DNA from 2 places in the Listeria marthii genome. Region 2 is predicted to be linked to the other one. Evidence: a T-box and tRNA genes for the amino acid it is inferred to sense, from the RefSeq annotation. Region 2 holds a T-box; the other holds one or more tRNA genes.

What was found. The T-box of region 2 lies ahead of leuS (leucine--tRNA ligase). A T-box ahead of a tRNA ligase gene usually reads a tRNA of that ligase, here a tRNA-Leu.
Region 1: it encodes a tRNA-Leu, which carries the amino acid that the T-box ahead of leuS (leucine--tRNA ligase) is inferred to sense. The anticodon was not compared.

What each region holds. Positions count from the first base shown of each region.
Region 1 is NZ_JAASWB010000001.1:284,032-289,336, reverse strand. Features, by position in the region: gene fepA (multidrug efflux MATE transporter FepA) at 1-988, shown strand, start outside; gene HCJ55_RS01490 (helix-turn-helix domain-containing protein) at 1,592-2,863, shown strand; tRNA gene HCJ55_RS01485 (tRNA-Leu) at 2,914-2,997, opposite strand; gene HCJ55_RS01480 (aminoglycoside phosphotransferase family protein) at 3,130-4,023, shown strand; gene HCJ55_RS01475 (GyrI-like domain-containing protein) at 4,020-4,646, shown strand; gene crcB (fluoride efflux transporter CrcB) at 4,752-5,141, shown strand; gene crcB (fluoride efflux transporter CrcB) at 5,131-5,305, shown strand, end outside.
Region 2 is NZ_JAASWB010000003.1:23,060-28,364, forward strand. Features, by position in the region: gene asnB (asparagine synthase (glutamine-hydrolyzing)) at 1-1,445, shown strand, start outside; gene mnmM (tRNA 5-(aminomethyl)-2-thiouridylate-methyltransferase MnmM) at 1,468-2,046, opposite strand; gene mnmL (tRNA modification radical SAM protein MnmL/YtqA) at 2,043-3,008, opposite strand; T-box leader at 3,137-3,338, shown strand; gene leuS (leucine--tRNA ligase) at 3,412-5,305, shown strand, end outside.

The DNA.
Region 1 (5,305 bases), on a different contig from region 2:
TTTTAAAGAACCATTAGCTTATTTTTTAGGTGCGAATGACGATACGATTGGTTATGTACTGGAATATATGAATATACTACTTATTTTCGGATTTGCACTGACGCTGGAAAATATTTTAAGTATTTTTGTACGTAATGATGGCGATCCTAATTTATCGATGATTGCGCTTATTGTGACGGCGATTAGTAATGTTATTTTGAACTATTTATTTTTATTTGTGTTCGAATGGGGTGTAACCGGTTCTGCTTTAGCAACAATGCTGGCGATTATTATCGGTGTATTCATCCTAATTACCCATTTCTTCAAAAAATCGAGCCGCTTGAAATTTGTAAAAGTGGACTGGAATAAAGCTTTTTTCAAAAAGACATTGTCGATTGGTTTGCCGAGCTTTTTAGCAGAAGTTGGCGTATCGGTTTTCACGCTCGGTTATAATATTTCGATTGCGGCGATTGCTGGAACTGCTGGGGTCGCGGCGTTCTCCGTGTTGAATTATACGCATAGTGTGATTTTGATGCTGTTCCTTGGTATGGGCTCGGCGATTCAGCCGCTTATTAGTTATTACCGGGGCGCAAAAGCAAGACAAAAAGAGCTGGAAACGTTGAAAATCGCGATTATCGTTGCGTTTAGTACTGGAGTTGGCTTTTTACTCGTTGGTTTCTTTGGCTCCAATTTACTCGTTTCGATGTTCGGGAACTTTAGCCCGGAAATTAGAGAGTTAGCAAGTAACGGCATCAAGTTATTCTATACGGCTTATCTGTTCATGGGATTCAACTTTGTGATGATGACTTACTTCCAAACATCGGACAAAGTAAAAATGGCGACATGGATTACGATTTCGCGTGAGATTATTTTTATGGTAATTTTCTTATTAGTATTACCACCAATCATTGGTATTCCTGGTGTTTGGCTAGCAATTCCGATTTCAGAAATGATCGTAGCGGCATCCATCGTAGTTTATATGAAGAAAAAACATATTTTATTTAAATGAAAAAAGGCGAAGATATCATCTATCTTCGCCTTTTTAGATAAAACGAACCAAAAACATCTTCAAAAAAGCGGAAAAAGTAGCATGTTTCCTTTTTGCGAAATTATTTATTTTCGATGGTAAAATAAAAATCTACGTTTCCATTTTTACGTAGAACGAGTTTTAAAAGGGAATGTGTAGCGATTTTTTCGGATTCGATAAGGGAAAGAATCCAAAAGTCTTGTTGTTTATTAACGGAATTAGTCGCATGTGGGAGCAGACTAAAAAAGTAATAAGATGTCAGTATTAGGTGAAATAAGGAATACGTGGGAATATTTCTGCTTTCCCTATACTGATAAACAAGTCGAAATTCCAAAGAGTTAGTTATGACAGTTCAGTGAATTTTTTTAAAGATTAAATAGAGATAATTATTCGTTTTAGGTCAAAAGGCAATCGAGCCTTTATGGTCTAAAACGTTTTGTATGTAAGGGATAGCGTTTTGTAAAGTGCTATAATATGAAAAAATGCAGGATAGTAAAAATAGAAGATAGTTGAAAAAGACGGTTGTTTTCCGTTGGTAAATGGTTATAATTAAAAGGAAAATATGGAAAAATTGGCGGTGACATCATGAACTTAATCGGTTTGCGAATTAAAAATATTCGTAAAGAGAAGAAGCTAACTTTAAAAGAAGTAGCCCAAGGAATTATTTCAGTTCCTTATTTAGCAAATATCGAAAATGGCATAAAAGTTGCCTCGTTTGAAACGTTGATGCATATAGCAAGAAGACTAGAAATACCAGAAGAAGTATTATTAATGAGTGAGGAAGAAACGAACAAAGATCTGCTGAGGGAAATGGATGGAATTTTTGAACTATTGGTATTTTCGAATCCAGTAGAAATGGAAAAACGCTTAAATAAAATAGCTGAAACGGTGGATTTACTGCATGAATCACCAGCTATCGAGCTCAGTTTTTATTGTTTAAAAGTAGCGTTTTACTATAAAACTTGGGAATTTGCTAAAGCAGAGGAAGTAGAAGCCAAATATTTAAATAGCACAGAAAAACGTGCAACAGATTCTTTCCCGCGTCAGTTACTTTCCTACTATTACTATAGTCAGGCGGTAAAACATTCTCATGCAACATGCGATTATCCATTAGCAGTGGAATACTGGGAAAAATGCGTGGATATTACGGATAATAAAGATTTTCATGCTGTTTTTCACGTGTGTATCTGTATCAATTATATTTGCCAAAGCATCTATGAACCAGCACTTGGGCATATTCAGCAAGCGTGGGATTTAATAAAGGATGAAGAGCAAGAGCGGTTTGTGGCTATTCTTTATTTCTACGGCTATATTTATTTTCAAATTGGCTTTATGAAAGAGGCAAAAAACAGATTTGAACAAACACTGCATTACTTTTCGAAATATCCAGAAGCGAAAAAACTCTATTATTTTGTCGTTCAATTAAAAATGGCAGAAATTGAAAACATTGAAGGAAATGAAACGCTATTTGATGAGAAAATCACCAGTTTGTATGAAGAACTGATGGCCTATGAAACTACTAATACAAGCTTTAACAATAACGATTATCTTGTCATAACGGAATTGATGGTCATTTTTGCGGAAAAAGGATCTGTCGAAAAAGCAACTTCATTAATGGGAATCATGAACAGAGTAATGGAGCGAGTGCAAGAGCTGAATTACTTCATGGAATACACCGAAACATTGCTTTTATATCACCAAAACGAGCAAGTGAGTTACGAAACGAAAATGATAAAACTACTGAAAAAAATTGATGCGTCCAATGATCCCGTACTGATTGACCGGGTGAAAAAACACGCAAGCACGCATTTCGCGAAATCAACGAAGTATAAGATGGCTTATGATATTTTGTCGTGAGAATGAAAAAGACAGTCCTGGTTATAATTAACCAAGACTGTCTTTTATAATGCGGCCGAGAGGACTTGAACCTCCACGGGTTTTACCCCACTAGGCCCTCAACCTAGCGCGTCTGCCGATTCCGCCACGACCGCGTATGTGTAGCAAAATTAATTATAATATTGAAGCCTTTATTTTGTCAACAAATTCTGCATGAATAATTGGGAAAAAGTAAGCGTATTCTTGTATAATGAAGGATAGCGGGTTTACAGGAGGGAGAGCTGATTATGGATGTGACACAATTAAAAATGTTGCATAATGCGAAAGTGATTTCGGAAATAAAAAAAGGTTTTTCTATCGATAGGAAATATCAAATGGATGAAAAATACCTTGTTCGCGTTTTTCCAAAAGATTTACTTCAAGAACGGAAGCAAGAATTTGAAATAATCCGCGCGTTAAGTTCTCAAATTCCGCTTGTCCCAAAGGCGTATGATTTCGGCTCTATCGGTGAAGAGGGCTACATGATTATTGATTATTTGCGCGGAGAAGATGCGGAAAGTGGTATGAATCATTTGTCGAATTTGGAACAGTTTAAAGCTGGTTTTTCGGCAGGAGAACTTTTACGGAAAATCCATGAACTACCTTTAGATATACCAGTAATGAATTGGTTTGATTTTCAGTCAACCAAATTCAAACGAAAAGCACAGGAACTAAAAAAATTAGAAATCTCAGCTCCATTTCTGATAGAAACCGAAAAGTTTGTTCATGATAATCTAGCTAGATTAAAAAATAGACCAATTTGTTTACAACATGGCGATTTTCATCCGGCAAATATTATTTTGGATAATAAAAAATTTGCGGGGCTTATTGATTTTAATCGGCTAGAGTTCGGTGACCCTTTATTTGATTTAGCTAAAATTGGCTTTTTTACAACAGAGGTCAGTATTCCTTTTGCACAAGCCAACATTTTAGGCTATATTGAAAAGGAACAACTTGCCGATTTTTGGGAACTTTATGCGCTTTATTCGGCGATGCATCTTCTTGCGGCTATTAGTTGGGCGGCGGGAGACGAGTCACGTAATTTAGATAAGTTAATGAATTATGCAGCAAAGACGGCAGCTAGTCATGATAATTTTCAGAGGCTGATGCCATACTGGATGAACGAGGAGGAATTCAAATGACTGAGAAGAAAATTGATTTTAAAAAAGAAGAAAAGAAATTTTATGCGCCAAAACGGAAACCTGAGCGTATTTTTGTGCCAGAGATGAATTTTTTGATGGTGGATGGAAAAGGGGATCCAGACGGCGAGGAATATCAAAAAGCGGTGCAGTCTCTTTACGCAATTGCTTATACGATTAAAATGAGTAAAATGGGCGAGACGCGTCTGACGGGTTATACGGATTTTGTTGTGCCACCGCTGGAAGGTTTTTGGTGGTCAGAGGGCATGTTTGACTTGCAGGACCGGGATGCTTGGCTTTGGACGTCGATTCTTAGACAACCCGACTTTGTTACGGAAGAAGTGTTGGCATGGGCGAAAGAGATTGCTAAGAAGAAAAAGCCTGATGTCGATACGAGCCGTGTGAAATTGGTTCGTTTTGAAGAAGGGGAATGTGTGCAAATGATGCATATTGGGCCGTTTAGTGAAGAAGTGAAGACAGTGGCGGAAATGCATCAATTTATGGAAGAGGAAGGGCTTCAAAATGATACAGGAGCTGTTCGGAAGCATCATGAAATTTATTTGAGTGATCCGCGGAAAGCTGATCCTGAAAAAATGAAGACAATTCTGCGACTTCCGGTGAGTTGAATAATAGGAATGTTTTGCGTTATAGTATAGAAGAAATAGGACAAGGCGACTGCCCGGAATGTAAATATTTCAGGGTGGTTTTTTTGTGAAGTGGGGTTTTTGAGGATGTATTTTTTATATGTGGGAATTTTTGGTGCCCTAGGTGGAATGTGCCGTTATGCAATGAATTTATGGCTTGGTGGCGGGAGTTTTCCATATGCGACTGTAGCTGTTAATTTGATTGGTTGTTTTTTGCTAGCTTTTCTCATGCAGTTTTTGGCGGAGAAATCGCGTATTTCACTAGTAATCTTAAATGGGATTGGAACGGGATTTATTGGTGCTTTTACAACGTTTTCTGCTTTTAGTGTGGACACAATTCAACTGTTGCAAAATGGTGATGTGATTTTGGCGATTAGCTATGTTTTGGTTAGTTTAATTGGCGGGCTTGTGATGGTTAAGCTTGGCAGGCTATTTAGTGATAGGTTGTTGAAACGAGGTGCGCGCCATGTTCATTAATTTTTTATTGGTTGGTTTTGGTGCGGGACTAGGCGCGATGCTACGATATGGGATTTCGGTTTTTGTTAAAAGTAAATGGAAGACGAACTTTCCATACGCGACATTTTTCATCAACGTCACTGGTTCATTTTTGTTAGGTTTTCTGGTATCTTCTGCGCTTGGGC
Region 2 (5,305 bases):
GCGACCCATTCGGAATTAAACCATTTTTCTACGCAGAAGAAGACGGCAAACTGTTCATGGGTTCTGAAAAGAAATCCATTTTACATGCGTTAAAAGAAAAAGAATTAGATGAAGTATCATTACAAAATTATATGACGTACCAATTTGTTCCAGAACCAGATTCCTTAACTAAAAATGTAAAACGTTTAGAGCCAGGACATCAGTTTACGAAAAAAATTGGTCAACCAATGGAAATTACGACTTATTGGAAAGCATCTTTTGCACCAGTAACTAAATCAGAAGACGCATGGATTAAAGAAGTCCGTGACGTAATGTATGATTCTGTTAAAATGCATATGCGTTCTGACGTACCAGTTGGTTCATTCCTATCTGGTGGCATTGATTCATCGATTATTGCAGCAATTGCCAAAGAATACCACCCAGCAATCAAAACATTCTCAGTTGGTTTTGAACGCGATGGTTTCAGTGAAATCGATGTAGCAAAAGAAACAGCGGACAAACTTGGCGTAGAAAACATTAGTTATGTTATCTCACCAGAAGAATATATGAAAGAATTACCGAAAATTGTTTGGCATATGGATGATCCACTTGCTGACCCGGCTGCTATTCCGCTTTACTTTTTATCAAGAGAAGCTCGCAAACAAGTAACCGTAGCATTATCTGGTGAGGGCGCAGATGAACTTTTCGGTGGTTATAACATTTATAACGAACCAAATTCCCTTGCAATGTTTAACAAAATGCCAGGCGTATTTAAATCAATGTTAAATAACTTGGCGCGTATTATGCCAGAAGGAATGCGTGGTAAAAGTTTCTTAGAACGTGGAACAACGCCGATGGAAGAACGCTACATCGGAAACGCCAAAATGTTCACCGAAAAAGAAAAACAAATTTTACTTCCAAAATATCAAGCTGGTCATGATTATACGAACATTACAGATCCATTTTATGCAGAAACAACGAATTATCATCCTGTAGAAAGAATGCAGTATATTGATATTCATACGTGGCTTCGCGGAGATATTCTTCTCAAAGCTGACCGCATGACAATGGCTAATTCACTGGAAGTCCGTGTACCTTTCCTTGATAAAGAAGTGTACAACGTGGCAAGAAATATTCCAGATACAATGAAAACAACCAATGGAACAACCAAATATATCTTACGTAAAGCGGCAGCAACATTTGTACCAGAACACGTACTTAACCGCCGTAAACTAGGATTCCCAGTACCAATTCGTCACTGGTTAAAAGACGAAATGAACGCTTGGGTTAAAAACATCATTAAAGAATCACCAACCGATCATTTAATTAACAAACAATATGTACTAGACTTACTAGACGACCACTGTGCCGGTAAATTCGACTACAGTCGTAAAATTTGGACAGTCGTTATTTTCATGATTTGGTATGATGTATACGTAGCAGACAAATACGATTTTAAAAAATAAAAAGAAAACCTAGACAAAGCGGTTAATTAGCCTGTCTAGGTTTTCTTTTTTCAATAATAATGACAAATGGAGCATCATTTTTTTGATTAATAAATTTGTAAGATAATACATGAAAATTTTGTTGGGGGATAGCTTCGCAAAAAGTCACGACAGCATCTTTTTCTTGTTTTCCAGCAGGGTGACCGTGATAAATAACGAGAATAATGACGCCGCCAACTTCGAGCAGCTCCATTAAATGGCCAATGCTTTCTAGCGTAGAATCAGCAGTTGTTGTAATTTCTTTGTCGCCACCAGGTAAATAACCAAGATTGAAAATAGCGGCACGAACCGGTTTGGATGTATATTCCGGAATGCGCGCATGGCTAGCACATACGAGTTCTACTTGCGAACTGGCACCCGCATTTTCTAACCGAGTGTTCGTCGCATCAATCGCCAGTTGCTGAATATCAAATCCAAGCACATGTCCATTGACGCCGACTAGTTCTGCTAGCAGAAGTGTATCATGCCCATTACCACAAGTCGCATCCACCACGTAATCTCCAGAACGAACTACTTTTCGGAGCGTATCATGTGCGAAGGGGAGAATGCCGCGCAAATTCATTTTGCATTCACTTCCACAGGTTGATACAATTTCCCTTGCCAGCTATCTCTTCGTACCAATTCCGCGTCAATCGCATTCAGAACTTCAAATTTATTCAAACTCCAAACTGGTCCAATCAAATCATCCACGCCACCATCACCTGTAATTCGGTGAATAACCATTTCTGGTGGTAAGATTTCGAGTTGATCAGCTACTAAGTTCACATAACCATCACGCGTTAAAAATTCTAAGTCACCTTTTTTATAATCTTCTACCATCGGCGTTCCTTTTAATAAATGAAGTAAGTGAATTTTAATACCATCCACGCCACTTTCTACTACTTTCTGCGTTGTTTCCATCATCATTTCCGGCGTTTCTTTTGGAAGACCGTTAATAATGTGAGTACAAATGCGGATATTATGTTTTTGGAGTTTACGCACACCTTCTACATAACAATCATAATCATGTGCCCGGTTAATTAATCGCCCAGTTTCATCATGAGCGGATTGTAAACCAAGCTCCAACCATAAATAAGTACGTTCATTCAACTCAGCTAAATATTCCACCACATCATCTGGCAAACAGTCCGGTCTTGTCGCAATCGAAAGCCCAACTACACCCGGCTCATTCAAAACAGTTTCAAATTTCTCACGTAACTCGGCAACCGGGGCATGTGTATTCGTGAATGCTTGGAAATAAGCGATACATTTCCCATCTTTCCATTTCGTTTGCATTTTGTCGCGAACTTGCTGGAATTGCACCTTCAAATCAAGCGCGCGGTTGCCGGCAAAATCCCCAGAACCTGCCGCACTACAAAATGTACAACCGCCGTGCGCGACCGTGCCGTCACGATTCGGACAATCAAAGCCGCCATCAAGCGCCACTTTATACGTCTTTTGCCCAAATTCCTCGCGCAAGCAGTAGTTCCACGTATGATATCTTTTATTATCATTACTATATACAAATGGATTCGTTTGTTTCACTAGTTTTAGACTCCTTCAAATGAAATTCTCCATTCATTTTAGCACATTTTAGTAGGAAAGTTAGATAAATCTTCAGAGCGCTTGCTAAAAAAATGAAATTCAGCTACAATAAAACTAATGAATTTTGCGAAATAGCGATGAATTGGAGTAGTAATCTGCATATTTTGGTGTGAAGAGAGCTGACGGTTGGTGCAAGTCAGTCACAAAATCCGGATGAACTTACCATGGAGCTTGGGTGTATCCCCGTTTTCCGCGTTAAGGAATTGATAAGTTGAGTGGTCAAACACTAATGTGGGTGGTACCGCGGGAGAAGCATCTCTCGTCCCATGGCGATAAGCCGTTGGGATGTAGGGGTTTTTTTGTAGCCAAAATTCGATATTTTAAGGAAAAGAGGATGAGTAAAGTGACATTTAATCATAAAAAAATGGAACCGAAATGGCAACAATATTGGAGTGAACATAACACTTTCAAAACAACCGAAGATAAAAATAAAGAAAACTTCTATGCACTTGATATGTTTCCTTACCCGTCTGGAGCAGGTCTTCACGTAGGACATCCAGAAGGTTATACAGCAACTGATATTTTGTCTCGAATGAAACGGATGCAAGGGAAGAATGTACTTCACCCGATTGGTTGGGATGCATTTGGCCTTCCTGCTGAACAATATGCGATTGATACTGGTAATGACCCAGAAGAATTCACCGCACTTAATATTGCGAACTTTACTCGCCAAATTAAATCACTAGGTTTTTCCTACGATTGGGATCGCGAAATCAATACAACAGATCCTGAATATTATAAATGGACCCAATGGATTTTCGAAAAACTATATGAAAACGGCCTAGCTTATGAAGCAGAAATCGCTGTAAACTGGTGCCCAGAGCTTGGTACTGTTTTAGCTAACGAAGAAGTTATCGATGGCAAAAGTGAACGCGGTGGCTTCCCAGTTTTCCGTAAACCAATGCGCCAATGGATGCTTAAAATTACTGCATACGCGGATCGTTTGCTAGATGACCTTGATCTAGTAGACTGGCCTGAGAACATCAAAGACATGCAACGTAACTGGATTGGTCGTTCTGAAGGAGCAGAAGTTACTTTTAAAATCAAAGGTAGCGATGCAACGTTTAACGTCTTCACAACACGCCCAGATACTCTTTTTGGCGCAACATATACGGTGTTTGCACCTGAGCATGAACTTATCGAAAAAATCACTACACCGGAGCAAAAAGAAGCAGTAGAAGCATATAAAAAACAAGTAGAATTAAAAAGCGAACTAGAAAGAACCGACCTTGCAAAAGATAAAACAGGTGTCTTCACTGGTGCTTATGCAATTAATCCAATCAACGGCGAAGAAGTGCCAATCTGGATTGCTGACTATGTATTGATTCAATACGGAACAGGCGCAATTATGGCCGTACCAGCACATGACGAACGCGACTTTGAATTCGCGCAACAATTTGGTTTGAATATTCGTCCAGTACTTGAAGGCGGCGACGTTACAAAAGAAGCATTCACTGGCGACGGACCACATATTAACTCCGATTTTTTGAACGGACTAGCTAAAGCAGAAGCGATTACCGCTGCAATTGATTGGCTAGAAAAAGAAGGTATCGGCAGCCGTAAAATTACCTATCGTTTGCGCGACTGGTTGTTCAGCAGACAACGCTATTGGGGTGAACCAATTCCAGTTATCCACTGGGAAGACGGCGAATCGACACTTGTTCCAGAAGAAGAACTACCACTACTTCTGCCGAAAGCAACGGAAATCAAACCATCAGGCACAGGCGAATCACCACTTGCCAACTTGCATGAATGGGTAAACGTAACAGACGAAAATGGCCGTAAAGGTCGCCGTGAAACAAATACCATGCCACAATGGGCTGGCTCAAGCTGGTATTTCTTGCGTTACATCGATCCAAAAAACAGCGAAGCAATTGCTGACAAAGAAAAACTAGCAGAATGGCTTCCAGTTGACGTTTACATCGGCGGGGCAGAGCATGCTGTGCTTCATCTTCTTTACGCACGTTTCTGGCATAAATTCTTGTACGATATCGGTGTAGTTCCAACAAAAGAACCTTTCCAAAAACTGTTTAACCAAGGAATGATTCTTGGTGAAAATAACGAAAAAATGTCCAAATCAAGAGGCAATGTCGTTAACCCTGATGAAGTAGTAGAAAAATACGGCGCAGACACACTTCGCTTGTATGAAATGTTCATGGGACCACTCGAAGCTTCGATTGCTTGGAATGAAAATGGACTAGAAGGTGCGCGTAAATTCTTAGACCGTATTTGGCGTT